DNA from 2 places in the Bacillus haimaensis genome. Region 2 is predicted to be linked to the other one. Evidence: predicted binding sites of a transcription regulator. Region 2 holds the regulator's gene; the other holds the start of a gene.
What was found. Region 2 encodes NrdR, which represses ribonucleotide reductase genes. Its sites were predicted from a motif close to AACACNATATATNGTGTT; they were not measured.

Region 1: a site for NrdR is predicted at 4,145-4,162, ahead of ABN702_RS05005 (vitamin B12-dependent ribonucleotide reductase). Genes of this name have one in related genera too.

What each region holds. Positions count from the first base shown of each region.
Region 1 is NZ_CP158164.1:1,025,513-1,041,122, forward strand. It holds gene gcvPB (aminomethyl-transferring glycine dehydrogenase subunit GcvPB) at 1-975, shown strand, start outside; gene ABN702_RS04990 (DinB family protein) at 1,902-2,387, shown strand; gene ABN702_RS04995 (rhodanese-like domain-containing protein) at 2,435-2,758, opposite strand; gene ABN702_RS05000 (lipoate--protein ligase family protein) at 2,981-3,817, shown strand; gene ABN702_RS05005 (vitamin B12-dependent ribonucleotide reductase) at 4,253-6,823, shown strand; gene ABN702_RS05010 (hypothetical protein) at 6,932-7,135, shown strand; gene mntR (transcriptional regulator MntR) at 7,577-8,002, shown strand; gene ABN702_RS05020 (patatin-like phospholipase family protein) at 8,126-9,010, shown strand; gene ABN702_RS05025 (hypothetical protein) at 9,159-9,419, opposite strand; gene ABN702_RS05030 (DUF1385 domain-containing protein) at 9,517-10,464, opposite strand; gene ABN702_RS05035 (YqhR family membrane protein) at 10,645-11,172, shown strand; gene aroQ (type II 3-dehydroquinate dehydratase) at 11,256-11,693, shown strand; gene ABN702_RS05045 (M24 family metallopeptidase) at 11,698-12,759, shown strand; gene efp (elongation factor P) at 12,855-13,412, shown strand; gene ABN702_RS05055 (hypothetical protein) at 13,500-14,732, opposite strand; gene ABN702_RS05060 (glycoside hydrolase family 13 protein) at 14,951-15,610, shown strand, end outside.
Region 2 is NZ_CP158164.1:651,991-667,600, forward strand. It holds gene hflC (protease modulator HflC) at 1-906, shown strand, start outside; gene polA (DNA polymerase I) at 1,215-3,845, shown strand; gene mutM (DNA-formamidopyrimidine glycosylase) at 3,864-4,697, shown strand; gene ytaF (sporulation membrane protein YtaF) at 4,774-5,412, shown strand; gene coaE (dephospho-CoA kinase) at 5,465-6,061, shown strand; gene ABN702_RS03140 (glyceraldehyde-3-phosphate dehydrogenase) at 6,173-7,204, shown strand; gene speD (adenosylmethionine decarboxylase) at 7,514-7,888, shown strand; gene ABN702_RS03150 (cytosolic protein) at 8,016-8,420, shown strand; gene nrdR (transcriptional regulator NrdR) at 8,453-8,914, shown strand; gene ABN702_RS03160 (replication initiation and membrane attachment family protein) at 9,006-10,424, shown strand; gene ABN702_RS03165 (diacylglycerol/lipid kinase family protein) at 10,582-11,484, shown strand; gene ytxC (sporulation protein YtxC) at 11,620-12,456, shown strand; gene thrS (threonine--tRNA ligase) at 12,818-14,749, shown strand; one part of gene ABN702_RS03180 (IS3 family transposase) at 14,930-15,610, opposite strand, start outside.

The DNA of each region.
Region 1 (15,610 bases), 370 kb from region 2:
AAGGTTATCGTGCCAGACTCTGCGCACGGTACAAACCCTGCTTCAGCAACAGTTGCTGGACTTGAAACGATTACGGTAAAATCGAATGAAAATGGTTTGGTGGATTTAGAGGATCTTCGCAGAGTGGTTGGGGAAGACACGGCAGCACTAATGCTGACGAACCCTAACACACTTGGACTGTTTGAAGAAAATATTCTCGAAATGGCGCAAATCGTCCATGAAGCGGGCGGAAAGCTCTATTATGACGGTGCCAACCTGAACGCCGTTCTAAGTAAGGCTCGTCCTGGGGACATGGGCTTTGACGTGGTTCACTTGAACTTGCACAAAACCTTTACAGGACCTCACGGAGGCGGCGGCCCGGGTTCAGGTCCAGTTGGAGTAAAAGCGGACTTGATTCCTTACCTGCCTAAACCGCTAGTCGTGAAAAAAGAAGACGGAAGCTTCGGCTTTGACTATGATCGCCCGGATTCCATCGGCCGCGTAAAACCGTTCTACGGAAACTTCGGTATCAACGTTCGTGCCTACACGTATATCCGTTCCATGGGGCCGGATGGGTTGAAGGCTGTCACGGAATATGCTGTATTGAATGCAAACTACATGATGCGTCGCCTGGCAGAGCATTTCGACTTGCCGTTTGACAGACATTGCAAGCATGAATTCGTATTATCCGGTAAGCGCCAGAAGAAGCTTGGCGTCCGTACGCTCGACATCGCAAAACGCCTGCTCGACTTCGGCTACCATCCGCCAACAATCTACTTCCCATTGAACGTGGAAGAGTGTATCATGATCGAACCGACGGAAACGGAATCAAAGGAAACCCTGGACTCCTTCATCGAAGCGATGATCCAGATCGCCCGCGAAGCCGAAGAAAATCCGGAAGTCGTGCAAGAAGCACCGCACACAACCGTGATTAAGAGATTAGATGAAACGCTGGCGGCGCGTAAGCCTGTGTTGCGTTACCAGAAAGAAGCGTAAGCAATGGGGCCTGGCCCCTTGCAAAGATAGCGGGGACAGGTTCCTTGTCCTACATAGCAGCGGCCCTTGGGAGGGGCCGCTGCTTTATTCTTTTTTCGGAGTTTATTGGGCGTGGGCGGGGATTTAATGTTTTTGTCGTCAGATAGATTATAAAGGATTTTTGGACAGATTAATGGACATTTCTGGATTTAGCGGGCTTTAGGATAGATTAATGGAGAAAGTCGCTAAATTATGGTGGAGACTCGATAAATTAAAGTCGAATGATACCCTCACTCCGGTCAAAGCACGATAGTGAGGGAATCAAAAGCATGGAATGATACCCTCACTCGGCTCAAAACAAGATAGTGAGGGAATCAAAAGCATGGAATGATACCCTCACTCGGTTCAAAACAAGCGAGTGAGGGAATCAAAAGCATGGGATGATTCCTCCACTCGGCTCAAAACAAGCGAGTGAGGGAATCTAAAGCATGGGATGATTCCTCCACTCGGCTCAAAACAAGCGAGTGAGGGAATCAAAAGCATGGAATGATACCCTCACTCGGTTCAAAGCACGCTAATGAGGGAATCAAAAACTTACAGATGTTACCCTTCGCAGCAGTAGAACTTGCGATTTTCGTTATTCCCACGAAACATAACCTGCGTTATAGAGCAACTCCCATGTAGGTACTAAATCGTAGATTCCACAAACAATAAACTCAAAGTTTTTAGGATATTTTACAAAATTGATGTTGCCGCTTTTTTATTCATCCAATACATGCATCATGCCTTTCAACACACCGATGTGGGAAAACTGATTGCCACGTCCTCCTACTTCAGCTGGGTAACCTACTACCCATTACTTAAAAAACTTTCCAATCATCATATCATTTCTCATTTTCCCCTCCACCAAGTATGATTAATAGTAGAAACAAAGGGAGGGATCACGAATGTATTACGTAAAAACCTATGAAGCAAGGGAAGAACTGCTGAACCTACTCGACGGGCTTGAAGAGGAAACGCTCCATGCTAAAAAAAGTCCGGAGCTGTGGTCTGTAAGCGAAAACGTGGAGCATCTTTACCTGATAGAAAACAAGATTGTAAACGGTCTCAAAAAAGCGATTCAAGCAAAACTTGCTGTGGAAGAAAAAGAACTGAACCTGAAGAAAATCCTCGCAAACCGTACATACAAGGTGCAAGCCCCGGAAGATATTGTACCATCCGGTCATCCCTACACAAAGGCGGAGCTCTTGCAGTTACTTGAACAATCGAGAGCAAACCTTAATAACTTCATCCAAGAAGCTGATGACGAATCCCTGCATGCCTACGGGTTCAGCCATCGCTGGATTGGCGACCTCTCTGCCCAGCAATGGGTACAGCTGATCGGCTTCCATGAAAGAAGGCATATCGATCAGATAAAAGAATCCATCCAATAGAGTATAAAAAAGAGCACTCACATTCACCATGTAAGTGCTCTTTGCTATTAGTTCTTTGTTCTGATCTTTCCGCCCCATTGCTTGAAGCCACCTTTTAGCTGATAAAGCTTTGTGTGGCCTTGTCTTTTCAGCATCTGTGCTGCACGGCCGCTGCGCAATGTGTTTTGGCAGTAGATGTAGACTGGTTGATCGTTGCGAATCTCTTTGCTTCTCATTTTAAGTTGAGAAAGAGGAATGTTTCTAGCTCCAAGGATGTGTCCGCCTTCATATTCCTTTTGTTCGCGAACATCAATCAGCTGTGCTTTGCGATAGCCGGAACGAAAATCCTCTTCAGTTAGAGTGGTAAGAATTTTGCGTTGGTAGAGGAACATGATCACCGAATAGGCAATGATAGCTCCCAAAACTCCTAATAAAACGTACAATGCTGACAACCCCTCTTTATCTTAGTATTCCAAAGTATATTATATAAAAGCTTGGACAAAATGTCATCCTTTTACTAAAGCTGCAACAAAAAACTGCCAAGCTTTAACTTTGAATTACTGGTGTTGATTTGTTACACTAAATCATCATACATAATAAAAGAGGTACATCCTATGACAAAAGAAATTTGGAGATATATTGATTCAAAGGAACAGTCTCCCGCCTTTAACATGGCATTGGACGAAGCGCTGCTGGATTGGCATAGCGCAGGCAAGATTCCCCCGACCATCCGGTTCTATGGATGGAATCCACCGACTCTATCAGTTGGTTATTTTCAAAAAGTGGATAAAGAAGTGAATATGGATCGTGTAAAGGAATTGGGGCTTGGTTTTGTCCGGCGCCCGACAGGTGGACGAGGCGTGCTTCATGATAAGGAATTGACCTACAGTGTCATCGTTTCCGAAGATCATCCAGAAATGCCTCGCTCCGTAACGGAAGCGTATCGCGTCATTTCAGAAGGAATACTTGAAGGATTTAAAGCGCTTGGGTTGGATGCCTATTTTGCTATCCCCCGGACGGAAGAGGAAAAGGAGGGCTTGAAAAATCCAAGGTCCGCCGTATGTTTTGATGCACCGTCCTGGTATGAGCTCGTGGTAGAAGGCCGTAAAGTGGCGGGCAGTGCACAGACTCGCCAGAAGGGTGTCATACTGCAACACGGCTCCATACTACTCGAAATAGATGAGGATATGTTGTTCAGCCTGTTCAACTATCCAAGCGATCGCGTCAAGGAGCGCATGCAGAAAAACTTCAAGAACAAGGCTGTGGCGATCAATGCGCTGAGGGAAACCCCGGTGACGATAGAAGAGGCGAAGGAAGCCTTCTATAAGGGATTTGAAAAAGGCTTGGACATAAAGCTGGAGCCATATGAACTATCGGAATCCGAACTTGAGGAAGTTCAGGCAATCATGGATAGTAAATATTCGACAGATGAGTGGAATTATAAAAGGTAGCGGGGAATTTTTTTCTCGTTATCTTTTTGTTTTAGCCTAGATATAGTAGGGTACTAAAAATGTGGCGCGCTTTTAGGTAGTAGTCAACCAAAAAAAAATAAAAAATATTTTTCTTGCAAAAGGAAAGAATTTCTTGAAAGGTTGATACATAAACCTCGCTATAATTCGTGAAATTACGCAAGTGACAAAATACGTCATTATACGAGATTTTGTCGAAGTAATCTCTGTTTTCCTCTCTCAATCTCATTTATTTGATTGTTTTTCCATTTGACAAATAATGATTTATTAGCCCGAAAATCAATATGTAGTATTGTCGAAAAAATGTCAGACACTATATATTGATATTTTATATGAAGGTATGATACCTTATCTGTACACACAATTTTTACTGAAGTAAATGTTGGTAGAACTACTAGTTTTAGAGGAGTTGTAATAATGACCATTGCCACGAATGAAAACAAACCGAAAATCAATGTTGAACGATTGAATCAGGATATCAACTTATTCCCACAAGTACATCCTATTACAGAGGACATGACAACGACGCACCGAGGTGTTTCCCGTCTAGTGATGCTCGATCGTTACGCATTCAAAGATACAGAAAAAGTAACCTTGACAGCTGGAGATTTTGTTGTATTGACGATCAAGGAGGATCCGAAATTCCCAGCAAGAGGACTAGGTTATATTCAAGATATAGACTGGTCTACCAAAAAAGCTTCCGTATTAATTGAAGAGGAGTATCGTGGAGTTTTGACTAGACAGGGCGAAGTGGAGACTGGTGTCGTGGTACGCACACTGGACGTCATCGAGAAGCCGCTTGAAGTGTTTTACGAACAAATCGCCAAACGTAATGCAACAGGATTAGCTGCAGCTGAAACGACGGAAGAGAAGCGCCAGGAATGGTTCGGAAAGTTCTACCATGAGCTTGTCAACCTCAACTTTGTACCTGCAGGACGCGTATTGTACGGAGCGGGAGCGGATACCGACGTAACGTATTTCAACTGCTATGTGATGCCGTTTGTCCAGGATTCACGCGAAGGCATTTCCGAGCACCGCAAGCAGGTGATGGAGATCATGAGCCGAGGCGGTGGGGTAGGAACGAACGGATCTACTCTACGTCCAAGAAATGCCCTGGCTAGAGGAGTAAACGGAAAATCATCCGGAAGTGTTTCCTGGCTGGATGATATTGCGAAATTGACGCATCTTGTGGAGCAGGGTGGATCAAGACGTGGAGCACAAATGATTATGCTGGCAGACTGGCATCCGGACATCGTGGAATTCATCATCTCCAAAATGCAAAACCCAAGAATTCTACGCTACCTTATCGAAAATACAAATGATGAAAGCATCAAAAAAGCGGCAGAGGACAAGTTGAAATTCACTCCCCTGACAGATCAGGAAGTTACGATGTACCAATCAGTCACAAACTTCAAGCACATTCCTGGCTATGGTGGATTCACAGAACAGATCATCAGAGACGCAGAGCAGAAGTTGAAAGTGGGCGGAACCTATACGGTGCACAATCCGGAATTCCTGACAGGTGCCAATATTTCCATCACGCTGACAAAAGATTTTATGGAAGCTGTAGAAAATGATGTGGATTACGACCTGCGCTTCCCTGATGTAGAGGGCTACGATAAAGAGGAAATGGAAATCTACAATAAGGAATGGTCGGAGGTTGGCGACGTTCGTGAGTGGGAGAAACTTGGACATAAGGTACGAGTGTACAGAAAAATCAAGGCAAAAGAGCTTTGGAACCTTGTGAACATCTGTGCCACCTACTCTGCTGAGCCTGGTATCTTCTTTATCGATAATGCCAACGATATGACCAATGCGAAAGCGTACGGACAAAAGGTTGTAGCAACGAACCCATGTGGGGAACAACCCCTCGCACCATTTTCCGTCTGTAACCTAGCTGCAGTAAACCTTGCAGAGATGGCAGATAAAGAAACAAAGACCGTCAACTTCGAAAAGCTGAAGCAAACAGTGGAAGTCGGTGTGAGAATGCAGGACAACGTGATCGATGTAACACCTTATTTCCTTGAGGAGAACAAAAAGCAGGCACTTGGCGAGCGTCGTGTCGGATTAGGTGTCATGGGACTTCATGACCTATTGATCTACTGCGAAACGGAATACGGCTCCGAAAAAGGAAATGAGCTTGTGGATCAAGTATTTGAAACAATCGCAACGACAGCATACCGTGCTTCTGTTGAGCTTGGAAAAGAGAAGGGAAGCTTCCCATTCTTACAGGGTGCAACAGAAGAAGAAACGAACCGTCTACGAAAAGCATTCACGGAAACGGGCTTTATGAGCAAAATGCCTGAAGATATTAAAGAAGGCATTCTTACGTCCGGAATCCGTAACTCTCACCTGCTGACAGTTGCACCAACTGGTTCTACCGGAACAATGGTAGGTGTGTCAACAGGACTTGAGCCATACTTCTCCTTCTCCTATTTCCGAAGCGGACGCTTAGGGAAGTTCATTGAAGTGAAGGCAGATATCGTGCAGGAGTACTTGAATGCCAATCCGGAAGCAGATCCGGAGAACCTGCCTAACTGGTTCATCTCTGCGATGGAATTGGCTCCTGAAGCTCATGCGGACGTGCAATGCATCATCCAGCAATGGATTGACAGTTCCATCTCCAAAACCGTAAACGCACCGAAAGGCTATACAGTTGATCAGGTGAAAAAAGTGTATGAGCGACTTTACAAAGGTGGCGCAAAAGGTGGAACGGTTTACGTGGATGGGAGCCGTGACTCCCAAGTGCTGACCCTGAAAGCTGAAGAAAACACGATGGATGAAGAAAGCGAACAGATCCAAATGGAAGATGTCGTGAAAAAACCTGTTGTGCTGGTGGAAACAATCAATGATCTTCGTTCCACAAACGTGCAATTCGGATCGGAAGTCGGAAACACATGTCCGGTATGCCGCATCGGAACGGTAAAGGAAATCGGTGGATGCAACACATGTACAGATTGTGGTGCACAGCTGAAGTGCGGACTATAAAATATTAAAGTGAAAGACCTATTCGCTCAGTTCGAATAGGTCTTTTATTTTTAGGAAGTACTCATCAATCCCTTTTTTCATACATTATCCTAAAAGGGGGAATGCCTAATGTGGCAAATGAAAATACCATACCTGATCGGACGGCCAATCGGTGTATCCTTTATGAATGGCACAGGCACCTCGGGAGTCCTATGCAGCGCCGATGGTCAAAAGCTTTATGTAATGGAATATCTATATCATACACAGTTCGCAATCAAGCAATATGAGTACCAGACAATACAGGATATCCTGCCTTTTCCTGGCTGTCAATGAGCTCTATTAAAAATGTCCCCCAGAGATTGTTGTTCTTGGTATTGGATGACGAAATTGCAATAAATACCGAATTAATTAATTATTTTGCTTGCCCCCTGTTGATTGGAGTGCAAGGCATGAGACTCCTTGAAAATGCAAGCATTTTCTGCGTGCGATGTATCGCTTCCGCAGCCTTCTTTGTCCTGCGGAAGCAGCGTGTCGAGGGAGACCCCGCAGGCGCAATAGCGCCGAGGAGGCTTCTGAGACCTTCCTGGATAAGCGAATGCCTGGAACGGAAATCAACAGGGGTGTTTAACGGAGTCACAAGAATTATGTATCATATAAAGAACATTAATGAAAGACTGAAATCTTCGAACCTTTCTACATAACTTGTCAGTAGCGCCAAGTTAATGTATCATTTTAATGACGGTTACGATCGTGGATTGGAAATGGAGGGATATTATGCCTACCCCAAGTATGGAAGACTACATAGAACAGATTTATATGCTAATTGAAGATAAAGGATATGCGCGTGTATCAGACATAGCCGAAGCATTGGCGGTACATCCCTCTTCAGTAACGAAAATGGTGCAAAAGCTTGATAAAGATAAGTATCTGATTTATGAAAAATACCGAGGTCTTGTGTTGACTTCCAAAGGCAAGAAAATCGGAAAGCGTCTCGTCTATCGCCATGAGCTTTTGGAACAGTTTCTGCGGGTAATCGGTGTGGACGAGGAGAACATCTATGAAGATGTGGAAGGCATCGAGCATCATCTGAGCTGGAATGCAATTGATCGCATAGGGGACCTTGTCCAATACTTTGAAGAAAATAAAGAGCGAACAGAGGCTCTTCAGATCATTCAAAAACAAAACGAAGAAAATCAATAAAAGGTCAGACCAGGGGTATTGCTCATTGGTCGACCTTTTTTCTTTTGGACAGTTATAATTCCCATTCCCTTACATAAAAAAGGTTATAAAGGTTTTTGGTTGGAAGGGAATGGAGGGAGACAGTTGGTGATTGATGGAGTGTTTTCCGGTGGGGGGATTAAAGGGTTCGCGTTGATTGGGGCACTTCAAGCTGTGGAACAACGGGGATTGAAATTTCAACGTCTTGCAGGAACAAGCGCCGGTTCCATCATAGCTTCCTTTGTTGCTGCGGGCTATACAGCGGATGAGATATATAAGATGCTAGGGGAGACGGATGTCTTAGATTTCCTGGACCAGCGAAGAACGTTCCTGCCTTCCCCTGTAGCAAAATGGCTTTTGCTATATTGGCGGTTGGGATTGTACAAGGGGGAAATGCTGGAAAGCTGGGTAAAAGAGAAACTGGCAGCAAAGGGAGTGCATACTTTCGCCGATCTTCCCGGGCAGAAATTGCGGATTATCGCTTCTGATTTGACAAGCGGGAGAATGGCTGTCCTGCCTGATGACCTGTCTAGATATCAAATCGATCCATCCAAGTTCTCGGTTGCGAAGGCAGTGCGGATGAGCTGTAGTATCCCTTATTTTTTTGAGCCGGTGAAAATAAAGGGGAAGGGTATCTGTCATCTATTTGTGGATGGTGGCGTGCTAAGCAATTTCCCTATCTGGCTATTTGATAATGATCGAATCCCGAAAATTCGACCTGTACTTGGAATTAAACTGAGCGCCAAGCAAAGGGATTTGCCTGTGAATAAAATAAATAATGCCATCACCATGTTTGGTGCACTATTTGAAACGATGAAGGATGCCCATGATGCAAGATACATCGACAGGCGACATGAAAAGAACATCATCTTCATTCCGATGGACCACATTGCAGTCACGGAGTTCGCCCTGACTGAGGAAAGAAAAAGGGGATTGGTGGAAATAGGAAAAAAAAGGGCAGAAGCATTTTTGAGAACATGGAGTTTTTGATTTTTCGCATAAAAAAATCGGTCCGTTTAAAAAAACGCCCGATTTTTTTTCTTGCCCTTTTTCCCTTCAATGACTGTCAGGTGGGAAGAGCTTCTTCTTTTTTGTGCAGAGGATTTTACGCCAGTTCTATCTTTGCCAATGAGGGGAGTCACATTGGTTTTCGGTTTCGCCGCTGGGTATTTCTTTTTGGATTGCTTAACTGCCTTGCTGTATCTTGCATCCGTCTTACCACCACCGATTCTGCCTTGAATGAAATAACGGAAGACGAGATAGAGGACAGTTGCCCCCCAACGATTAAAAGAAGGCTTTTGAATAGTCCTCCGGGATTCTGAAACAGCTGGATAGCAAGGTAGAATCCAGCCAAAGATAGCAGCATGATTAAAATCGGTTTGCCAAAGCCTCGTTTCACCCTAGTCACCTCCCTGGTCGTCTGTTAGAAAAGTGTTTCCGATAATTTAAGTTTGTGTAAATAGTATATTTTATAGGATAAGGCTTGTTGCGGATTTTTATACTATTTCTTCGGTATTCTTTTTCTCTGAATCTTGTTCAAGCTCTAAAAGTTTATTAAAAGAATGGATTGCCACTTCCACTTGATCATCAGAAGGCTCTTTTGTCGTAAGGAGCTGTAGCCAAAGTCCAGGGTATCCCAGTACTCGCAGTACAGGCACTTCACGAACCTTGTTTGTAAGCTGCAGCACTTCAAATGAGATACCCAGTACTACTGGAATCAATGCCAATCGATTCACTACACGCAGCCAGAGCGGATCGTGAGGAACAGTCAGATAGATGAAGAATCCGACGATGACCGTGAAAAGGATGAAACTGCTGCCGCAACGGTAATGAAGTCTTGACTGCGCCTGAATATTGCTTACAGTTAATTCTTTCCCGTTTTCATAGGCGTTAATCACTTTATGTTCCGCACCATGATATTGAAACACTCTTTTCACAATCGGAGTGAAAGAAATGAAATATATATAGGCTAATAGGAGCATCAGCTTAAAGACGGTTTCCATTAATACTTGTGCAAATTTCCCTGGAAGATAGGGACTTGTCAATTCTGCCAGGAAAACGGGAACTAGTGTGAAAATGAATTTTCCAAAAAGGAAGGAAAGAATACCGACCGCTGCGACGCTCAAGATCATTTCGAGTTTGGAAGTTTCCTTTTTGTTATAAATGACCTCTTCGTCCTGACTTGGGTCCACATCATAACGTTCTGTAGAGAAGTTCAGATGCTTGGAGCCGTTTCCGGCCGCTTCCACAATTGCTACCACACCTCTCAGAAACGGGATTCGCTTCAATTTCTGCAATGTGGGGTTTGTTTTTCTCGGAACATGTAAATACTCGATGGACTCATCTTTTCTGCGGATGGCAGTTACGTAGTGACGTTTCCCGCCGAACATAACACCTTCCACCACAGCCTGTCCACCATAGACGGGTTTTGATTCATTTGACATATAGACACCAACCTAACTTATTCTAAGAAGATAAAGATTTCCTATTTACTAATATTCTACCTGAATCTTGAAAAAACCTCTACTCTCGTTCCTTTTCATTTTTTTAAATTATCATGAATGGTTCTTTTTTATAATGGAAAGATATGTTTATAAGCTATTTGGAGAGGGAGTAATACGTGTATGAGTGAAAATGAAAACCAAGAGCTTGAACAGAATAAACGTGAGCAGCCAATGAGCTTTATGACAAAGGTGATGGTAACAGGCTTTGTTGGGGGGATTTTCTGGAGTTTGATCGGATTTTTCGCCTATTTGTTCCATTTTACAGAAATAAGTCCAAACGTGGTGCTGCAGCCTTGGGCTTTGGGCGATTGGAAAAAAGGGGTGCTGGGGTATATCATCAGTTTTATCCTGCTTGGCCTGTTCGGTATCGGCGCTGCGCTTATCTATGCTGCTACACTAAAAAAATTCAGGCATTATTGGATAGGAATCATCTATGGTATTGTACTATGGGGTGTTGTATTCTTTCTTCTGAATCCCATGTTTCCATCCATTAAGACTGTCCCGAAGCTGACTCTTGATACAAATATCACGAATATTTGCCTTTATATTCTCTTCGGTGTTTTCGTCGGCTACTCCATTTCCTTCGAACATTCTGAAATGGTGACACAAAAGCAGCAGCAACAGGACCAGCCCTCAGCAAATAGGTAGTAGGAAAAGGTGGAATGTGATAGAATGTTCAGTAATTGGACATTCTTTTTTACGTGTTCATATTTGTTAAAAGGAGTCATGATATGCGCCTACTTGTGGTGAATGGACCGAATCTCAATCGACTTGGTCTAAGAGAGCCGGCAATCTACGGAAAAGAAACATTAAAGGATTTGGAAAAGCAGCTGGAAAGCTTGGCTACGGAGATGGGGATCTCGATTGACTGCTATCAGAGCAACCATGAGGGCAATCTGATCGATAAGCTGCACGCCGCGGACGATGCCTACGAGGGAGTCGTGATCAATCCCGGTGCATTTACGCATTATAGCTACGCAATCCGTGACGCCATCGCAAGCATTTCGATTCCGGTAATGGAAGTACATATTTCAAACATACATAAGCGTGAAGAGTTCCGTCATACATCCGTCACCGCGCCTGTCACATACGGGCAGATAGTCGGCCTTGGGTTGTATGGCTATCACTTGGCAGTACAAGGGTTGGTAAGGATAATTAAGGGGGAGTAAGAGAATGGAAAAATTAACGAAATTAAGAGAGAGCTTTCAAGAGTCGAACATCGATGCATTATTGGTGACGAGTGGAAAAAACCGTCAATATTTAACAAGCTTTACAGGCAGCGCTGGAGTAGCGGTCATTACCGAGGATAAAGCGGTATTCATCACCGATTTCCGTTACACCGAGCAGGCGGCAAAGCAGTGTGAGGGCTTTGAAATCGTCCAGCATAAAGGCGGACTTGTGGATGAAATAGCTGCGGTTGTTAAAGATCTCGGTATCAACAAGCTTGGTTTTGAGCAGGATCATGTTACATTCTCTAGTTATTTAAGCTATAAAACGACCATCAAAGCGGATCTTGTACCGGTTTCCGGCGTTATTGAAAAGTTACGCTTGATTAAGAATGAACAAGAGATTAAGATATTAAAGGAAGCTACGCAGATTGCTGATGCAGCTTTTGAGCATATCATCACGTACATAAAGCCTGGCCTTACAGAGCTGGATGTTTCCAACGAGCTTGAATTCTTCATGAGAAAACAAGGTGCGGTGTCATCCTCTTTTGATATTATCGTTGCCTCCGGGTATCGTTCTGCCCTGCCGCATGGTGTTGCATCAGACAAAATCATTGAAAAAGGTGAGTTTGTCACGCTTGACTTCGGTGCCTATTATAAAGGCTATAACTCCGATATTACGCGTACCCTTGCAATTGGGGAACCAAGTGACGAATTGCGCAACATCTACAACGTCGTATTGGAAGCTCAATTGAGAGGGATGAAAGGCATCAAGCCTGGCATGACTGGTCGTGAAGCGGATGCCTTGACTCGTGATTATATTACGGAAAAGGGTTATGGCGAGTACTTCGGGCACTCAACCGGACACGGACTGGGAATGGAAGTGCATGAAGGGCCATCCTTATCGGTGAAATCCGAAACTGTATTGGAACCAGGAATGGTGGTAACCGTGGAACCGGGTATCTATGTTGCTGGCCTAGGTGGAGTTCGTATCGAGGATGATACGATTGTCACAGATTCCGGCAATGAATCTCTGTCCTATTCCACAAAAGAACTTATTATTTTGTAAAGGTAATCTCTTATCTTGGTGGAGTAGACTGAATCTCTCAGGGATACAATACCGGTAGGACTACTATTTACATAGCATTAGGAGGAAACATATTAATGATTTCAGTAAACGATTTTCGTACAGGCTTGACTATTGAGGTAGACAACGGAATTTGGCGCGTAATGGATTTCCAACACGTGAAGCCAGGAAAAGGAGCGGCATTCGTTCGTTCCAAACTGCGCAACCTACGTACAGGTGCGATCCAGGAAAAAACTTTCCGTGCAGGTGAAAAAGTAGGGAAAGCTCAAATCGACAACCGCAGAATGCAGTATCTTTATGCAAATGGCGACATGCACGTATTCATGGACAACGAGTCCTACGATCAGCTTGAATTGCCTGCAGGTCAAATCGAGTATGAGTTGAAGTACTTGAAAGAGAACATGGAAGTTGCAATCATGATGTACCAAGGTGAAACGCTTGGAGTAGAGCTTCCTAACACAGTAGAGCTTAAAGTGGTAGAAACGGAGCCTGGTATCAAAGGTGACACAGCTTCCGGCGGTTCCAAGCCGGCAATCGTGGAAACTGGCCTATCAGTAAACGTACCATTCTTTGTAAACGAAGGCGACGTGCTGATTGTTAATACAACTGACGGTTCTTACGTTTCCAGAGCGTAATTTAAAGAGAAGGGAAAAGGCTGAATTGGCCTTTTCCTTTTTATTTTATATGGAAAAAAAGCCTGCACTAAGGCAGGCCACTCCGTACTAATTTTCAAACCAAACCACTTCTTTTACTCCTTCAATTACCTTCCGTGCATCCGAACCGTCCAGCCCGCTCATCCACACACTCTTCCAGCCGTTTGCATCCGTACGGATCCAGCTGAGCGTTTTCTGTTTATCCAATGTAACTGGATGGTCATCGGAGAATCCCGCGGGCAGATCGACCAAAGGCTTCCCGTCACTTTTTTGTTCATCCTCTTTGCTATTCACCAAAATTAAGCTGGAGCGAAAATCAGATAGGGTATCGGATTCTTTCCCTCGCGCAACGACAAGCCTATCATCATCCAGCCAATCAAAATTCACGTCAGCAAATCCTTCCGGGGTGAAGCGTTTCGTTTGACTCGGAAGTACACTTTGTACAGTCAATGTCTTGTTTTTGACACCGCCGCGCAAACGGCCGGGGCCCTGTATGGAGGCAAGCACAGATTTCGTGGGAGCCCATTTTATCCATCCCTTTTCACGGAGAATTTCGCCCATCGGTATCAACACTTTGTTTTCTTTTACAAATACACTCAACATATTGCTGTCCTCTGACCACGATGCAGTAGGGGAGACGACGAATGCGAGGAGCCTCCCATCCTTGGACCAGGTGAAATTTTCTACATCAATGGAAAGAATAGATAATTCTTCAAGCTTCAGGGGGGAGGAGATAGTCAAGAGCGGATCCACCTTGACATCCAGTTCCTGGTTTTGCTTTTCCATCTCCCAATTGACCTCGTAAAGTCTTGGGTGGCTCCATCCGTCTGGAAACATGACGGCACTTGCAGAGGCAATCAGGTTTTCCCCGTCCGCATCCCATGAGAAATGAGAAACACCGCCGTTCAGCTGGTGGATGATCGGCTTGTTCTCCCTAAGCTCTACGACTGTTAAAAAGGATCCAGTCAAAAAAGCGAAACTGTTCTTCTTAGGATTCCATTGAACATCATGGCCAACCATTTTGAGTTTAGTATGTGTATTGGTGGGAACATGGTATAGCCAGATATCAGGCTCTTCCCCCTCTACTTCGCTTTTTGCCTCAAAGGTCAGCCACTGTCCATCAGAGGACCAGCCAAGATTGGAAATAGCCAGATTTTCCTGCAGCAGCACTTCAGATCCATCCATATAAAGCCATAACGCTTTGTCCCGGACGAATGCCGCCTGAAGACCATAGGAATCTTCGGCATTTGCTTGGGGAATCATGAAGATGAGCAGGATCAAAGTCAGCCAAAATTGTTTCATGGTGCCTTCCTCCTATTTGAATAGTTGTCTATTTTGATAGTGTCCCCTGTGTCCTGGCATTTCATGAAAAAGCTAGTTGAAAAACTGAAAAAAGATGGTATAGTAAAGTAGTGGATTTATTCCTATATATATTTTTTCGCAATTTGTGCAAACGGTTACGCAATCGTTACCATATAAATTTTGAAGTATAAGTGTTGTTGACAAGGGAGTGTATCGTGATGAAAAAGATATGGTGGAAAGAGGCAGTTGCCTACCAAGTGTATCCAAGAAGCTTCATGGATTCCAATGGAGATGGAATTGGTGATCTTCGTGGGGTCATTTCAAAATTGGATTATTTAAAAGAGCTTGGCATTGATGTTATTTGGATCTGCCCAATGTATAAGTCCCCGAACGTAGATAATGGGTATGATATCAGTGACTATCAGGATATCATGGAAGACTTCGGGAACATGGCTGACTTTGATGAGTTATTGGCAGAAACACATAACCGTGGAATGAAACTGATCATTGATCTCGTTATCAACCATACAAGTGACCAGCATCCTTGGTTCATTGAATCTGCATCCTCAAAGGATAACCCGAAACGTGACTGGTATATTTGGGAAGACGGTAAAGACGGCAAGGAGCCGAATAACTGGGAAAGTATTTTCAACGGTCCAGCATGGCAATACGATGAAAAAACAGAACAGTACTATATGCATATTTTCGCAACAGAGCAGCCTGACCTGAACTGGGAAAACAAAGATGTCCGCTTTGCCCTTTATGACATGGTGAACTGGTGGCTGGACAAAGGCATCGATGGGTTCCGTGTGGATGCAATCTCCCACATCAAAAAAGAGCCAGGATTCCCTGATTTACCGAATCCGAAGAAACTGGAT
Region 2 (15,610 bases):
GAAGGTCGTAAACCTACCTATGAGTGGAGAAAGATGGTCAGAGGTGGGATAATAGCAGTTCTTCTTATCGTCCTGCTCGGTGTAGGAATTGCTAATGTGTTTGTGGTAAAAGAAGGGGAATACAAGGTAGTCAGGCAGTTTGGAGAAGTAGTGGAAATTGTTAGTGAACCAGGACTCAATTTCAAAGTTCCATTTGTTCAGACTGTAACGACCGTACCTAAGTATCAGATGCTCTATGATGAAGCTGGAGCCGAGATCAATACAAGAGATAAGAAAAGAATGTTGATCGATAACTATGTGGTATGGCGCGTGGAAAATCCTGCAGAAATGATAGACAGTTTAGCCAATATCGTCAATGCTGAAACAAAAATGTCTGAATTTGTGTTTTCGGTTGTTCGAACAGAGCTTGGCCAATTGAATTATGATGAAATCATCAATGATGAAAAATCCTCCAGGGGAAGTCTGAATGACCGTGTAACGGAAAGGGTCAATGAGCTTTTGGCAAAGGATGGATATGGCATTGTGGTAACAGATGTCAGGATGAGACGAACTGACCTGCCGCCTGAAAATGAACAGTCTGTCTTCACGCGAATGATTTCAGAGCGGGATTCCAAAGCACAGGAATACCTTTCAAAAGGGGACGCAGATAAAAATATCATCATTGCCAAAACCGATAAAGAAGTACGTGAGATTATAGCTAAAGCAGAAGCGGATGCAGACGTGATCCGTGGGACAGGAGAAGGAGAAGCGGCGAAAATATACAATGACAGCTTCTCCAAGGATGCTGAGTTTTACGAACTATACCGTACACTCGAATCCTATAAGAAGACAATCAACGGTGAAACAGTCATCGTTCTGCCGTCCAGTTCCCCATATGCACGACTCCTAATGGGCTATATGGAGTAAAAAAAATCAATAATGCCGCAATTTTTCTTTCTGTTCTTATCCGTGATAAAATAGAGAGGGAGATTGCGGCTTTTTATTTGAGTGATTTATTAAAGAGAAGTGTTGATTTTTAAGTATACTAGCTGTTGATTGGAGCAATAGGCGAAGACTCCTGCGGGAGGAAGCGTTTAGTGGAGACCCCACAGGCGAAGCCGAGGAGGCTCCACAAACGCCCCTTGGGTCGCTGCGCCTAGTGCGGAAATCAACAGCGGTGTTAAGAGAGTCTGAAGTATTTACATAGACCATAAAAGGAAGAAGGAGGAATTCACATGGCAAACAAATTAGTCCTGATTGATGGGAACAGCATTGCATATCGCGCATTTTTCGCGCTGCCCCTTTTAAGCAATGAAAAGGGAATACATACGAATGCAATTTACGGTTTCACGATGATGCTAATGAGGATCTTGGAGGAAGAAAAACCGACACATATGCTTGTGGCCTTTGATGCAGGGAAAACAACCTTCCGTCATAAAACTTTCGGAGAATATAAAGGGGGAAGACAAAAGACCCCACCTGAGCTTTCCGAGCAATTCTCCTTTTTAAGAGAGTTATTGGATGCCTATAATATTAAACGCTATGAACTGCCTGAATACGAGGCGGATGATATTATCGGAACCCTTGCCCGGCAGGCAGCCAACGATGATTTTAACGTGAAGATCATTTCCGGGGACAAGGATCTGACTCAGCTTGCAACCGACAAAATAACGGTGGATATCACGAAAAAAGGGATCACAGATGTTGACTCCTATACACCTGCCTTCATTGAAGAGAAGTATGGCTTGAATGTGGATCAGATTATTGACATGAAGGGCTTGATGGGTGATTCCTCCGATAACATTCCTGGGGTTCCGGGAGTCGGGGAAAAGACGGCAATCAAGCTGTTGAAGGAATTTGGCACCATTGAAAAGCTCCTGGAATCCATCGATCAGGTCAGCGGTAAAAAGCTGAAGGAAAAGCTTGAGGAGAACAAGGAGCAGGCAATCATGAGCAAGGAGCTTGCAACGATCATGACGGAAGCGCCTGTTGAATTGCAGGTGGATGAACTAATTTATGAAGGCTTTGATAAGAAGAAAGTCATCTCGATATTCAAAGAACTGAGCTTCAACTCCTTATTGGAAAAGATGGGGGACGAAGGGGAAACAGTTACCGAGGACTTAACGGACATTACGTTTGATGTTGTGGATGAGCTGACTGCCGACCATTTTGCAGAAGAGAACTTTTTCATGGTAGAGGTCCTTGAAGAAAACTACCACCGGGCAGACATTCAAGGATTTGCGCTTGTGAATGAAAAGGGCAACTTCTTCATTCCGACTGAAGTGGCACTAAAGTCAGATGAGTTTAAGAACTTTGCAGCAGATTCCACAAAAAAGAAGACCGTCTTTGACGCCAAACGGGCAATCGTGGCATTGAAATGGCAAGGAATCGAGCTGAACGGGATAGATTTTGATTTTATTATCGCCTCCTACATCGTTAACCCGTCTGATACGTCCACGGATCTTGCAGAGATCGCACGGAAGAAAGGATATCATCAGATTGAAACGGATGAAGCGGTCTATGGCAAGGGTGCCAAACGGGCAGTGCCGGATCAAGAGACGGTATCTCAGCATCTAGTTCGTAAAACCTTCGCGATGCAGGAGATGAAGGAATCTTTTATCCATGAACTAAAGGATAACGAACAGCTTGAATTGTTTGAGGAACTCGAAATGCCATTGACACTTGTACTTGCGGAAATGGAAGCGCTCGGTATTAAAGTTGATAAAACCCGCCTGGAGGATATGGGACACGACTTATCTGAAAAGCTAGAGAAGATAGAAGAGGACATCTTTGAGCTTGCCGGTGAAAAGTTCAACATCAACTCGCCAAAGCAGCTTGGTGTCATTCTTTTTGAAAAGCTCGGACTTCCACCGGTGAAGAAAACGAAAACAGGATACTCCACCTCAGCCGATGTACTCGAAAAGCTCGCGGACAAACATGAGGTCATTCGCCAGATCCTTCTCTATCGTCAATTGGGGAAATTGAAATCAACCTATATCGAAGGCTTGTTGAAGGTTGTGCATGAAGACACCAATAAAATCCATACACGCTTCAACCAGGCGCTAACCCAAACTGGCAGATTAAGCTCCATTGATCCAAACCTTCAAAACATCCCAGTCCGTCTGGAGGAAGGCAGGAGAATCAGGGAGGCATTCATTCCATCGCATAAGGATTGGGTCATTTTTGCGGCGGACTATTCTCAGATCGAGTTAAGGGTCCTTGCCCATATTGCCAATGATGAAAAGCTGATTGAAGCATTCAGGGAGGATGCAGATATTCATACGAAAACCGCCATGGATGTGTTTCATGTAGCGGAGGATAAGGTCACTTCCAACATGAGACGCCAGGCGAAGGCGGTCAATTTCGGTATTGTCTATGGAATCAGCGACTATGGTTTATCGCAAAGTCTGGATATCACGCGCAAAGAAGCAAAGCTGTTCATTGACCGCTATCTGGAGAGCTTCCCGGGAGTCAAGCAGTATATGGATGACGTGGTACTCGAAGCGAAGGATAAGGGCTATGTAACGACCCTGCTTCACCGTCGCCGCTATTTGCCGGAGATCACAAGCAGCAACTTCAATCTGAGAAGCTTTGCTGAGAGAACGGCGATGAACACCCCTATTCAGGGCAGTGCAGCCGACATCATCAAGAAGGCGATGATTGAAATGTCGATGAGATTGGAAAAAGAAAACATGCAGGCGAAAGTGCTGCTGCAGGTGCATGATGAACTTGTTTTTGAAGCTCCGAAAGAAGAAATAGAAAAGTTGAAGAAAATCGTGCCGGAAGTGATGGAGCAAGCACTGGAGCTGACCGTTCCGTTGAAGGTCGACTACTCCTACGGCTCCACCTGGTACGATGCGAAATGATGTAAGGGAGGTGTTTTTATGCCAGAGCTTCCAGAGGTTGAAACCGTCAGAAAAACACTTCTACACCTGGTGCAGGGAAAGAAGATTAAAGCTGTAAGAGTTCTTTGGCCAAAAATGGTGAAAGAACCTGATGATGTCGCCTTATTTGAGCATATGCTTGTGGGGCAGACCATTCAGACGATAGGTCGTAGGGGGAAATTCCTTCTGTTCTACCTGGATGACTATTGCATGGTTTCCCATCTTCGTATGGAAGGTAAATACGGACTTTACCAAAAGGATGAACCTTTCAATAAGCATACCCATGTGTTCTTCCATTTTGAGGACGGAACAGAGCTCCGCTACCAGGACGTGAGGAAGTTCGGAACGCTCCACCTTTATAAAAAAGGGGAGGAGCTGAAGGCGAAGTCGCTTGCAAGCCTTGGACCGGAACCATTTGACGAGGAATTCAGCCTCGCCGGCTTCAAGGAAAGCCTCTCCATGAAAAAAAGGAACATCAAAGCCGTCCTGCTTGACCAGACCGTTGTAGTGGGGCTTGGCAATATCTATGTGGATGAAGCGCTTTTTCGTGCTGGGATACATCCTGAACGGTTCGCCAACAGCCTGTCCGATCAGGAACTGGAGATATTGCAGAAGGAAATTGTCCTCACGCTTCAGGAAGCGGTGGATAAGGGTGGAAGTACAATCCGATCCTACATCAATTCTCAAGGTCAGATCGGCATGTTCCAGCTAGAACTGTTTGTGTACGGGAGAAAAGGGGAACCTTGCAAAAAATGTGGAACGGAAATAGAGAAATCCGTGGTGGCAGGGAGAGGGACCCATACGTGTCCGATCTGTCAGCCGAAAGAAAGATAATTCTCACGTCCGGAAAAACACATCGAATGGGCTCCTGCCATATACTATCTCAGTGATAGTTAGGGAGGAGCTCTTTATGATTCCATACATCTCACTTGTTCTTTTAGCATTTGCTGTCAGTCTGGACAGTTTCAGTGTCGGTTTGACATATGGCCTTAGAAAAATGCATATGCCGCTCAAATCGATCAGTATCATTGCATGCTGCTCTGCTGTTTCACTTTTGCTGGCGATGTTTGTTGGCACGATACTTACAACGTTCCTTTCTCCTGTTTATGCAGAGAGTATAGGAGGAGGGATTCTCATTCTTCTTGGAGTCTGGGTGCTATATCAGTTTTTTAAGTCGAATGCGTCTGAGGATCCAACGCTGATTGGAGAGAAAATCCTATTCAATCTGGAAATCAAGTCTTTGGGAGTCGTCATCAATATTTTGAGGAAGCCGACAGAAGCCGATTTTGACAAATCAGGGTCCATCACTGGACTAGAGGCATTCTTCCTTGGGATTGCATTATCGCTTGACGCATTCGGAGCCGGGATAGGGGCCGCGTTGTTAGGATATTCCCCGTGGATGATGGCTGTTTCTGTTGCGATGATGAGTTCCCTATTTGTTATCACTGGCATAAAGCTTGGAAGAATCTTTTCTGGAGTATCTTGGATGAACAAATTTTCCTTTTTGCCAGGTGTATTACTTATTATTATCGGGATTATCAAGATTTGAGGCTATCTGTTCTACAGAAGCCTCTTCCATTAGAGAGGAGTTGGACTGGCCCATGATTATTGGATTGACCGGCGGTATAGCCAGTGGCAAAAGTACGGTGGCTGCAATGCTGAAGGAATACGGTCTGCCGATTGTTGATGCTGATGTAGTAGCCCGCGAGGTGGTGGAAGTTGGTGAGGAAACCTATGGGAAATTGGTTTTTGAGTTTGGAGAAGGGATTTTACAGGAGGACAAATCTCTGGACCGGGTAAAGCTTGGAAAACTCATTTTTGAAAACAAAGAAAAAAGAGAGCGCTTAAATTCCATTATGCATCCGAGTATTCGCAACCGAATGAAGGAAGAGACAAATGAGTATCTAAATAATGGATATCAAACGGTTGTCATGGATATTCCGCTGCTGTTTGAAAGCAAACTCACCCATCTGGTAGAAAAAACGTTGCTTATCTATGTGGATGAAGAGGTGCAACTCGATAGGCTGATGAGAAGAAATGATTTATCCCGCGAGGATGCCATGGCTAGAATCTCCTCACAAATGCCGCTCCGGGAAAAAGTGGATCTAGCGGATGAAGTTATTTACAACAACGGTTCAATAGAAGAAACAAAAGAACAGCTACATACTATATTGAAGAAATGGGCTATCCAAAAATAGGGATATGCCCTTTTTTTAATTTTTTCATGACATATTCAAATTAAATATGTTATACTAATTGCAGGTAATCATAACATAAGTATAACATATATACAGAAATGGGGAATTTGCATGAAGGCAAGGGTTGCAATTAATGGTTTTGGACGTATTGGAAGAATGGTATTTAGACGTGCCATCCAAGAGGAAGGTTTGAATATTGTTGCAATCAATGCGAGCTATCCAGCCGAAACGTTAGCTCATTTAATTAAGTATGACACAAATCATGGGCGTTTCGATGCGGATGTCTACGCGGAGGACAACGCTCTTATTGTAAATGGTAAGCGCATTCAATTGGTCAATAACCGTAATCCGGAAGAATTGCCTTGGAAGGAAATGAATATTGATATCGTAATTGAAGCGACAGGGAAATTCAATGCACGCGATAAAGCGGCGCTTCATATGAATGCAGGGGCAAAACGAGTGATTCTGACTGCGCCTGGTAAAGATGAGGATGTAACCATCGTAATGGGTGTAAATGAAGAAGCCTTGGATTTGGATCAGCATTATGTCATTTCAAATGCATCTTGTACAACCAACTGCTTGGCACCTGTTGTGAAAGTCCTCGATGAGCAGTTCGGAATCGAAAATGGCCTGATGACGACGGTTCATGCATATACAAATGATCAGAAAAACATCGATAATCCTCATAAGGACCTGAGACGTGCAAGAGCGTGCGGGCAGTCCATCATCCCGACATCGACCGGTGCAGCGAAAGCATTGTCCCTTGTATTGCCGCATCTGAAGGGTAAGCTGCATGGTATGGCATTACGTGTGCCTACTCCTAATGTCTCGCTGGTAGACTTGGTTGTGGACTTAAAGCAGCCTGTAACAGTGGATGATATAAACAATGCATTCCAAACAGCTGCAGTCGGATCCATGGATGGCATCTTGGGTATAACCATGGAGCCTCTTGTGTCAGTCGACTTCAACACGAATCCACACTCGGCAGTGATCGATGGTCTATCCACCATGGTAATGGGGGAAACCAAGGTGAAAGTATTGGCTTGGTATGACAACGAGTGGGGCTACTCCTGCCGTGTTGTGGACCTGGTTCATTATGTAGCGGAGAAAATGGTAGAAGCGAAAGAAGCAATGGCTGGATAATATTCCCGTAGTATGTACTCAAAAAATGTGAAAGCGGTTAACATACCATGTTAGCCGCTTTTTTGCGTTGGAAGAAAAGGGAGGATGAGTTCTTTCTTTTTCTGATAACAAAAAAATATGAAATGCATGTTGCAAAACTAATATAAAAACAGTATACTATTTTTCGTGAACTTCTTGAAACGGTTATGTGGCTACTTAAAGGGTTAGGACCTCTCTGGACTAACTTTCCCCCGTGGTAGTAATACAATAATCAATTTTCACCTTTGAGGAATTCATGTATTCTAAAATATGTTAAAGGGGGAACGTGAGATGGAAACAGTAGGTCGTCACGTTATTTCAGAATTATGGGGTTGCGATTTTGATAAGTTGAATGATATGGATTACATTGAAAAAACTTTTGTTGATGCTGCGTTGAAATCCGGAGCTGAGGTTCGCGAGGTTGCATTCCATAAGTTTGCACCACAAGGAGTTAGCGGAGTTGTCATCATCTCTGAATCACATTTAACTATTCACAGCTTCCCGGAACACGGATATGCAAGCATTGACGTTTATACATGCGGTGAGTTGGATCCTAACATTTCTGCAGATTACATTGCTGAAGCTTTAAATGCTCAGACACGTGAAACAATCGAACTTCCACGTGGAATGGGTCCTGTTCAAGTAAACAAAGCGAAAGCACTTTAAAATTATATCTAAATCGATTAAAATGGTAAGAGGTGTATAATATGCACCTCTTTTTATTATATCTTTTTTCCTACATATCATTTCTTTTATATAGAACGTAGTAAATCTAAGGGGTTGTCAAATTATCGTGGGAGCTATTCAAAAACTAAAAAACCTACTATCCACTCATACGGAGACAAGGGAAAATCATATCGATGCAGCATTGCGAAGCCATTATTATAAGGTATCCAACAAAAATGCCATGAAAGCCCTCCAGGAGATGTTCCAAAAAATGGACGGGTTTACAGTCAAATCCGTTTCAGAGGAACATGGAGAAATAGCGGTGCAGGTGAACAAAGGAAAAAAGGCATTTATGGTCGTGACAGTGATTTCGGTGAGGCCATTTGAAACGGCGATCGACTTTTCCGTTACAACGGATACTAGCATTCTGCCGACAGATTTCGGCTTTAGTCGCAAGCTGGTCCTGCATATGTACCAAGAACTTAATAAATCTCTCAACTATACAGGTTCTGGTTTAAATTCGGAAAGATAAAAATACGATAAGGAAATGGAGCTGAAACCCTTATGAAATGTCCAGCTTGTCAACATAATGGCACCAAGGTATTGGATTCCAGACCAGTGGAGGAAGGGCGCTCTATTCGTAGACGAAGAGAGTGTGAGTCCTGCTCCTATCGCTTTACCACATTTGAAAAGGTGGAAGAGATGCCTTTGATCGTGGTGAAAAAAGAAGGGATCAGGGAAGAATTCAGTAGAGAAAAGGTGCTGCGTGGCCTGATAAAAGCTTGCGAAAAAAGACCGGTAGCGCTCAAAGTGCTAGAAGACATTGTCATCGAAGTGGAAAAGGAACTTCGCAACATTGGCATATCCGAAGTGAAGAGCGATATTGTCGGTGAGATGGTGATGGAGCGACTTTCCAAAATTGACGAGGTTGCTTATGTGAGATTTGCCTCAGTATACCGTCAATTTAAGGATATTAATGTTTTCCTTGATGAATTAAAAGAGATAATAGAAAAAGAGCGGAAATAATATCGCATAATTAGCAGAACAGAGAGGAGAATTTTCAGCCTCTCTGTTTTATCATTAATCACTTATAGTTAGAGAAAGGTTTGAATGTATTATGTCTGAACGGCATTGGAAAGAACTGGTCCCTGTTGATCGCTATATGGTCCGTGCCAGCGGGGTACTTCAATCATTTGATCGGAAAATATTGACCATGCTTTATCAGCCTCTTCTCGGCTACAGGGGGTTCAGCCTGTTTATGACGCTTTGGAGTGAGCTGGACCAGGATCGGCTCTGGGGGGAAGAGACGACCCATCACGGCATCATGACAACGATGCAATGCAATTTAAAGGACATCCATCAGGAACGGATCAAGCTGGAAGGAATCGGACTGTTGAAGACTTGGGTGAAGGAGGACGAGCATTCCCGGACGTTCATCTATGAGCTTCAGCCTCCCCTTTCTCCTGATGCCTTCTTTTCCGAGCCTATGCTGACCATCTACCTCTATAATCGTCTCGGGAAGACAAAATACTTGAGCGTTAAGAAGTATTTTTCAGATGAGGCGATTCCTGAAGCGGATTACACCCAGATTACCCGTCAATTCAGTGACGTCTTCCAATCCGTCCAAGCGGAAAATATCGCCTATGCCGCAAATGAAGAAACGATGGAAGAGCTGCAGCTTTCAGAGGATAAAGAGTGGATAGGACGGAAGTCCGGTCAGGAGCCGGAAGTCGGGAAAAGTGAATTTGATTTCGAGTTGTTCTATGCAGGTCTTTCGGATGTGGTAATTCCAAAGAAGGCGATCACAGCAAAAGTGAAGCAAGCCATTCAGAAGCTCGCCTTTATCTATCAGATCGATCCAATAACGATGAAGGATCTGATGATGAATGTCATTGATGAAGACGATATGATCAATCTGGAAAAATTAAGAAAATCGGCACGTGACTGGTATCAACTGGAGTACCACAATACCCTTCCCTCCCTGGTGGAGAAAACGCAGCCGGCCAACCTTAAACAGTTTTCCGATAAGAATCCTTCTTCCAAGGAAGAGCAGCTTATTCAGCAGCTAGAAAATGTTTCACCTAAAGCGATGCTCACAGACCTCTCGGGAGGGGCGGAGCCGTCCGTATCGGATTTGCGCATTGTCGAGGACGTCATGTTCAAGCAGCAGCTCACCCCTGGGGTAACAAACGTATTGCTGTACTACGTACTATTGAAAACAGACATGAAGCTGAACCGCAAGTATGTGGAGAAAATAGCAAGCCACTGGGCCCGTAAGCAGGTCAAAACAGTGAGCGCGGCGATGGAGCTTGCTAAAGAGGAGCATCGCCAGTATCAAAACTGGGCCGATACGAAAACGACGAAGAAATCTGCCTCCACTCCGAAAGAGAAACAGGTTCGAAACCGCTTTGTAAGCGAGCCGGACCTTGCTGATGACAATGCCGAAAGCTTCCAAGAAGTTCAGGAACAGGACAAACAGAAGCTCGCAGAACGTCTTGCACAGTTGAAGAACAGAAAGTTGAAGCTTGATAACTAGAACCACATAGCCGCGTGCACTCGGTTTGTCAGAGTGTTTCGCGGCTTTTTCGTCTTATTTTTTCTATGAAGAGTGCTCCTTCTCACGTTATTCATGCAATTATTGGGTATGGTAAAATAAATGCACAAAAATTTCATGTTGGAAGGAGGTACGATTTGTGAAAAAAGTGGCACTTATTTTAAACCCGAACGCCGGGAAGCGAAAACTCGCAGAGTCAATTGATGTGATTAAAGAAAAGCTGCAGAAAGGCTTTTATGACGTGGAGATTTGTGTAACAAAGGAAGCTGGGGATGGAGCAAAGATAGTTTCGGACCTTGAAGGCAAGGTCGACCTTATCATTGGCGCAGGTGGGGATGGAACCATCTATGAGCTGATCAACGCCATTTGCAAGCTGAAAGAGCGTCCTGCATTTGCCATTATACCGGGTGGCACCTGCAATGATTTTTCCAGGACAATCGGGATGAACCAGGACCCGATCCTTGCTGCGGAACAGATTGTGGAAAAGAGAATGGAACTCGTCGATGTAGGAAAATGTGAAAAGCAATATTTTCTTAATTTTTGGGGAATCGGCCTGATATCAAAGGTTTCGGATAATATGGATACCCAAAATAAACAGCTGCTTGGAAAGCTTTCGTATTATATCAGTGCCGGCCAGACGGTTTTCGATAGTGAACCCTTTCAGCTGAAAGTAAAGAGTGACAGTACCAACTATGATGGAGAAGCGATGATGCTTCTGATTGGAAATGGCTCCTATGTGGGGGGATTCCAGTCCTTCTTTCCGGAAAGCCATGTCCAGGACGGGGTGCTTGATGTTCTGATAGTCAAACAAACCTCCCTCACCCACTTATGGACGTGGATGCAATCCAAGATCCAGCAGCAATTTCCTGCTGAAGCAAACGAAGACCTGATTTACTTCCAGGCACGGGAGATTGAAATAGAGACTAGCCCCAAACAAGAAATAGATTGTGACGGGGAATGCAATTTCAGCACTCCATCCAAAATAAAGATTCTACCCAAGCATCTGAAAGTGCTGGTGGGAGACTTTGCTGCTATAGTATAGAGAGGTCTCCAAAATTTAGCCATAAGGAGGAGGGGTGTTGAGAAAATAATCCCCTCTTGTTCCTTATATTTGTTATCATTTTTTCCCTCGTCCTCCCATATACATAGAATCAGGTGTACCAAAGGGGGGACAAACTTGTTTGAGATTTCCTTTCGCGATGAATTGGATGCAAAAACAGTGTTTTTATCTATACTTGAGACAAATCCAGAAGGTGATTCAATCCTTTCTTTACATAAAGAAAAAATTGTAGTGGAGTCAAAGGATCTCGATTTTTACCAACATGCTATCATACCCGCATTAAAGAGCTTCATTACAAAGGTGAAGGAAAAAGCGTATATTGTATCTACCTTGGAAAATACATTTTACTTCAAGGATGAAGAAGAGCACGAGCAGATTCTATGTATCTTGCAATCTATCCTTCAAGGGGAAAGAAGCGATATACCCAATCTCCCTCCCATACAGGAAAGGGAAAAACAGCTTGACTCCATCATCAAGGGCTTTTTTTGGGAACCTGTTTCCTTTTCTTTTGATTCCTTTGTGACTTTCCGTCTAAAAGAATACTATGATACCCTGCAGATCTATCTGGAGGCGGCAATAGATGAATACAAGCTGGAACAGGAATACCAGACCTTCATCCATCAGCTGCGGGAGCTGTTGAACGCTACGGATTCCAAATTGAATGAGGTCCACCTTGTCTACCAATACCAATTTGATTTCTATGATGAAAGCCTGAATCATATTACGAAGAATCAACTGATAAAATACATGAATCGAACGCATTTCAACAACTATTCCTACTATATCGATTCAGTCGTATTGGCCCCATTGGTATCTATTGCACCGAGAAAGCTCTTTCTTTATACCGACAATACGGATCATCAGCTGGTTGAAACCATCCGCAATATTTTCGAGGAAAGAACGGAAATTCTTCCTTATCACTATTTTGGGCAAAAAAAAAGCAAAATTGATTAAGATGTGTACTTGATTTTCCTTGATATGGAGAATATAATAACAGACATAATCAATTTTAAACCTTATAGCCTACAAGTAATGATGAGGACATGAGTACGATTAACACGAATTCAAGAGAGGGAAGTCACCGGCTGAAAGCTTCCTATTACGGTTAAAGTATTTACCACCTCTAAACTTCAGCAGCGAAAATCACAGTAGCTGTTGACGGGGAAATCCCCCGTTATCGAAAACGAAGCCGTCTTTTTATCGATTTGAAAAAGATGGGAACTTGGGTGGAAACACGGATATTAAACTCGTCCCTTATTTATAGGGGACGGGTTTTTTTATTTTTTCAAAAAAATCTAAAGAAGAGGTGACAGGGATGTCGGAATTATTGAAAATCACATTTCCAGACGGAGCGGTAAAGGAGTTTGAGCGTGGCACGACAACAGAAGATATCGCTGCATCCATTAGCCCGGGTCTGAAAAAGAAAGCTATTGCAGGTAAACTTAACGGAGAGTTCATTGACCTTCGTTCCCCGATAAAAGCAGATGGAGAAATCAGCATTGTTGTCCAGGATACTGAGGAAGCCCTTGGAATCATGCGTCACAGCACTGCCCACTTGATGGCACAGGCGATCAAGCGTCTATATGGCAACGTGAAGCTTGGGATTGGACCAGTAATCGAAAATGGATTCTATTATGACATTGATATGGAAGAGTCATTGACTCCGGATGATCTGCAAAGAATCGAAAAGGAAATGAAGAAGATTGTAAGTGAAAACCTGGATGTAGTAAGGGTGGAAGTCAGCAGGGAAGAAGCAATGCGCCGCTACGCGGAATTGAATGACGAGCTGAAGCTTGAGTTGATAGCTGAGCTTCCGGAAGGCGAAACAATCTCCATCTATGAGCAGGGCGAATTCTTTGACTTATGCCGCGGAATTCACGTACCATCCACAGGCAAAATTAAAGAGTTCAAGCTTCTAAGCATTGCAGGAGCGTATTGGAGAGGCGACAGCAAAAACAAAATGCTGCAGCGTATCTATGGAACTGCTTTCTTCAAAAAAGCGGAACTGGATGAGCATCTTCGCCTGTTGGAAGAAGCAAAAGAGCGTGACCACCGTAAAATAGGAAAAGAGCTTGACCTGTTTTTTAACTCTCAAAAGGTTGGGCAAGGGTTACCGCTTTGGTTGCCAAAAGGTGCTACAATCCGCCGCGTAATCGAGCGCTATATTGTGGACAAAGAAGTTTCTCTTGGCTATGACCACGTCTACACTCCTGTAATGGGAAGCGTGGACCTTTATAAAACTTCCGGTCACTGGGACCACTATCAGGACGGCATGTTCCCTCCGATGGAGATGGATAACGAGCAGTTAGTGCTCCGTCCAATGAACTGTCCGCACCATATGATGGTTTACAAGAACAGCATACACAGCTACCGCCAACTGCCTGTCCGCATTGCGGAGCTTGGAACTATGCACCGCTATGAAATGTCCGGAGCGTTGGCAGGACTTCAACGTGTACGTGGAATGACACTGAATGACGCACACATCTTCGTTCGCCCTGACCAGATCAAGGATGAGCTGAAGCGTGTAGTGAACCTCGTTCTTGAAGTATACAAAGATTTCGGCCTGGATGACTATTCATTCCGTCTATCCTACCGTGATCCGGAAAACAAAGAAAAGTACTTTGACGACGATGCAATGTGGGAAAAAGCGCAAGGCATGCTGAAAGAAGCAATGGACGATCTAGGCTTGAACTACTTCGAAGCGATCGATGAAGCGGCATTCTACGGTCCTAAACTGGACGTACAGGTTCGTACTGCCCTTGGAAAAGAGGAAACACTTTCCACTGTACAGCTTGACTTCCTATTGCCGGAGAAATTCGATCTGACTTATGTTGGAGAAGACGGCAAACAGCACCGTCCGGTCGTTATCCATCGCGGGGTTGTTTCCACAATGGAACGCTTTGTTGCCTTCCTGATCGAAGAGTATAAAGGCGCATTCCCAACTTGGCTTGCACCTGTTCAAGTTCAAGTGATACCTGTATCACCTGACGCACACTTCGATTATGCAAAAGAAGTGCAGGATCTCTTAAAATCCAAAGGGCTTCGCGTCGAAATGGACGAAAGAAACGAAAAAATCGGCTACAAAATCCGTGAAGCACAAATGCAAAAAATCCCTTACATGCTCGTAATCGGGGACAACGAAATCCAAGAACGCGACGTAAATGTCCGCAAATACGGAGAACAAAAATCGGAAACAGTTCCTTTGGAGAAATTTGTGGATGAGATTGTGAAAGAAGCGAAACGTTAATATTGCCGGTTTGCCCACGAAATAAAATGCATTAGCTATGGGTAAAAGAGCCGTACAAAGTCTAACCGTTCACCCCTGTTGGTTGGAGTGTAAGGTGTGAGACTCCTGCGGGAGCAGCGTGTCAAGGGAGACCCCGCAGGCGCATATTGTACTGACCCCTTAAAACTGGACACTTGTTTTCTAAGCTGCTTGCTCAAAACTAGCTCGATAAGCTACTGGACTTTTACGTTTTAATCTTGATTTAATTCTCAGGTGGTTGTAGTAATGGATGTACTCTTCGAGCTCCTCCTTAAAATGGTCGATGCTATCAAATTCTTGTAAGTACAATAATTCGGATTTCATGATTCCGAAGAAGTTCTCCATTACTGCGTTGTCATAACAGTTTCCTTTTCTAGACATACTCTGAGTAATGTTATTTTCCTTTAAAGTCCTTTGGTATTTAGGCATTCTGTAATGCCAACCCTGGTCAGAATGAAGTAAGAGATCATCACCTTCACTTATGCGTTCTAAGCCTTGGGTTAACATCGTTTCTACTAGATCAAACGTCGGTCTCGATTGAAGTGTATACGTAATAATTTCGCCGTTAAACAAGTCCAGTATTGGGGAAAGATATAATTTTTGCCCGAACAACTTAAACTCTGTGACGTCGGTAACCCATTTTTGATTCGGTCTATCGGCCTTAAAATTGCGGTTTAAGATATTTGGCGCAGCTTTTCCCACTTCGCCTGTATAGGACTTATACTTCTTTATCCGAACGATGCATTGAAGTCCTAGGTCTCTCATAATACGATACACTTTCTTTTTATTAATTTTGTGGCCTTTTTCCTGTAGAACATCTGTGATACGACGATATCCAAAACG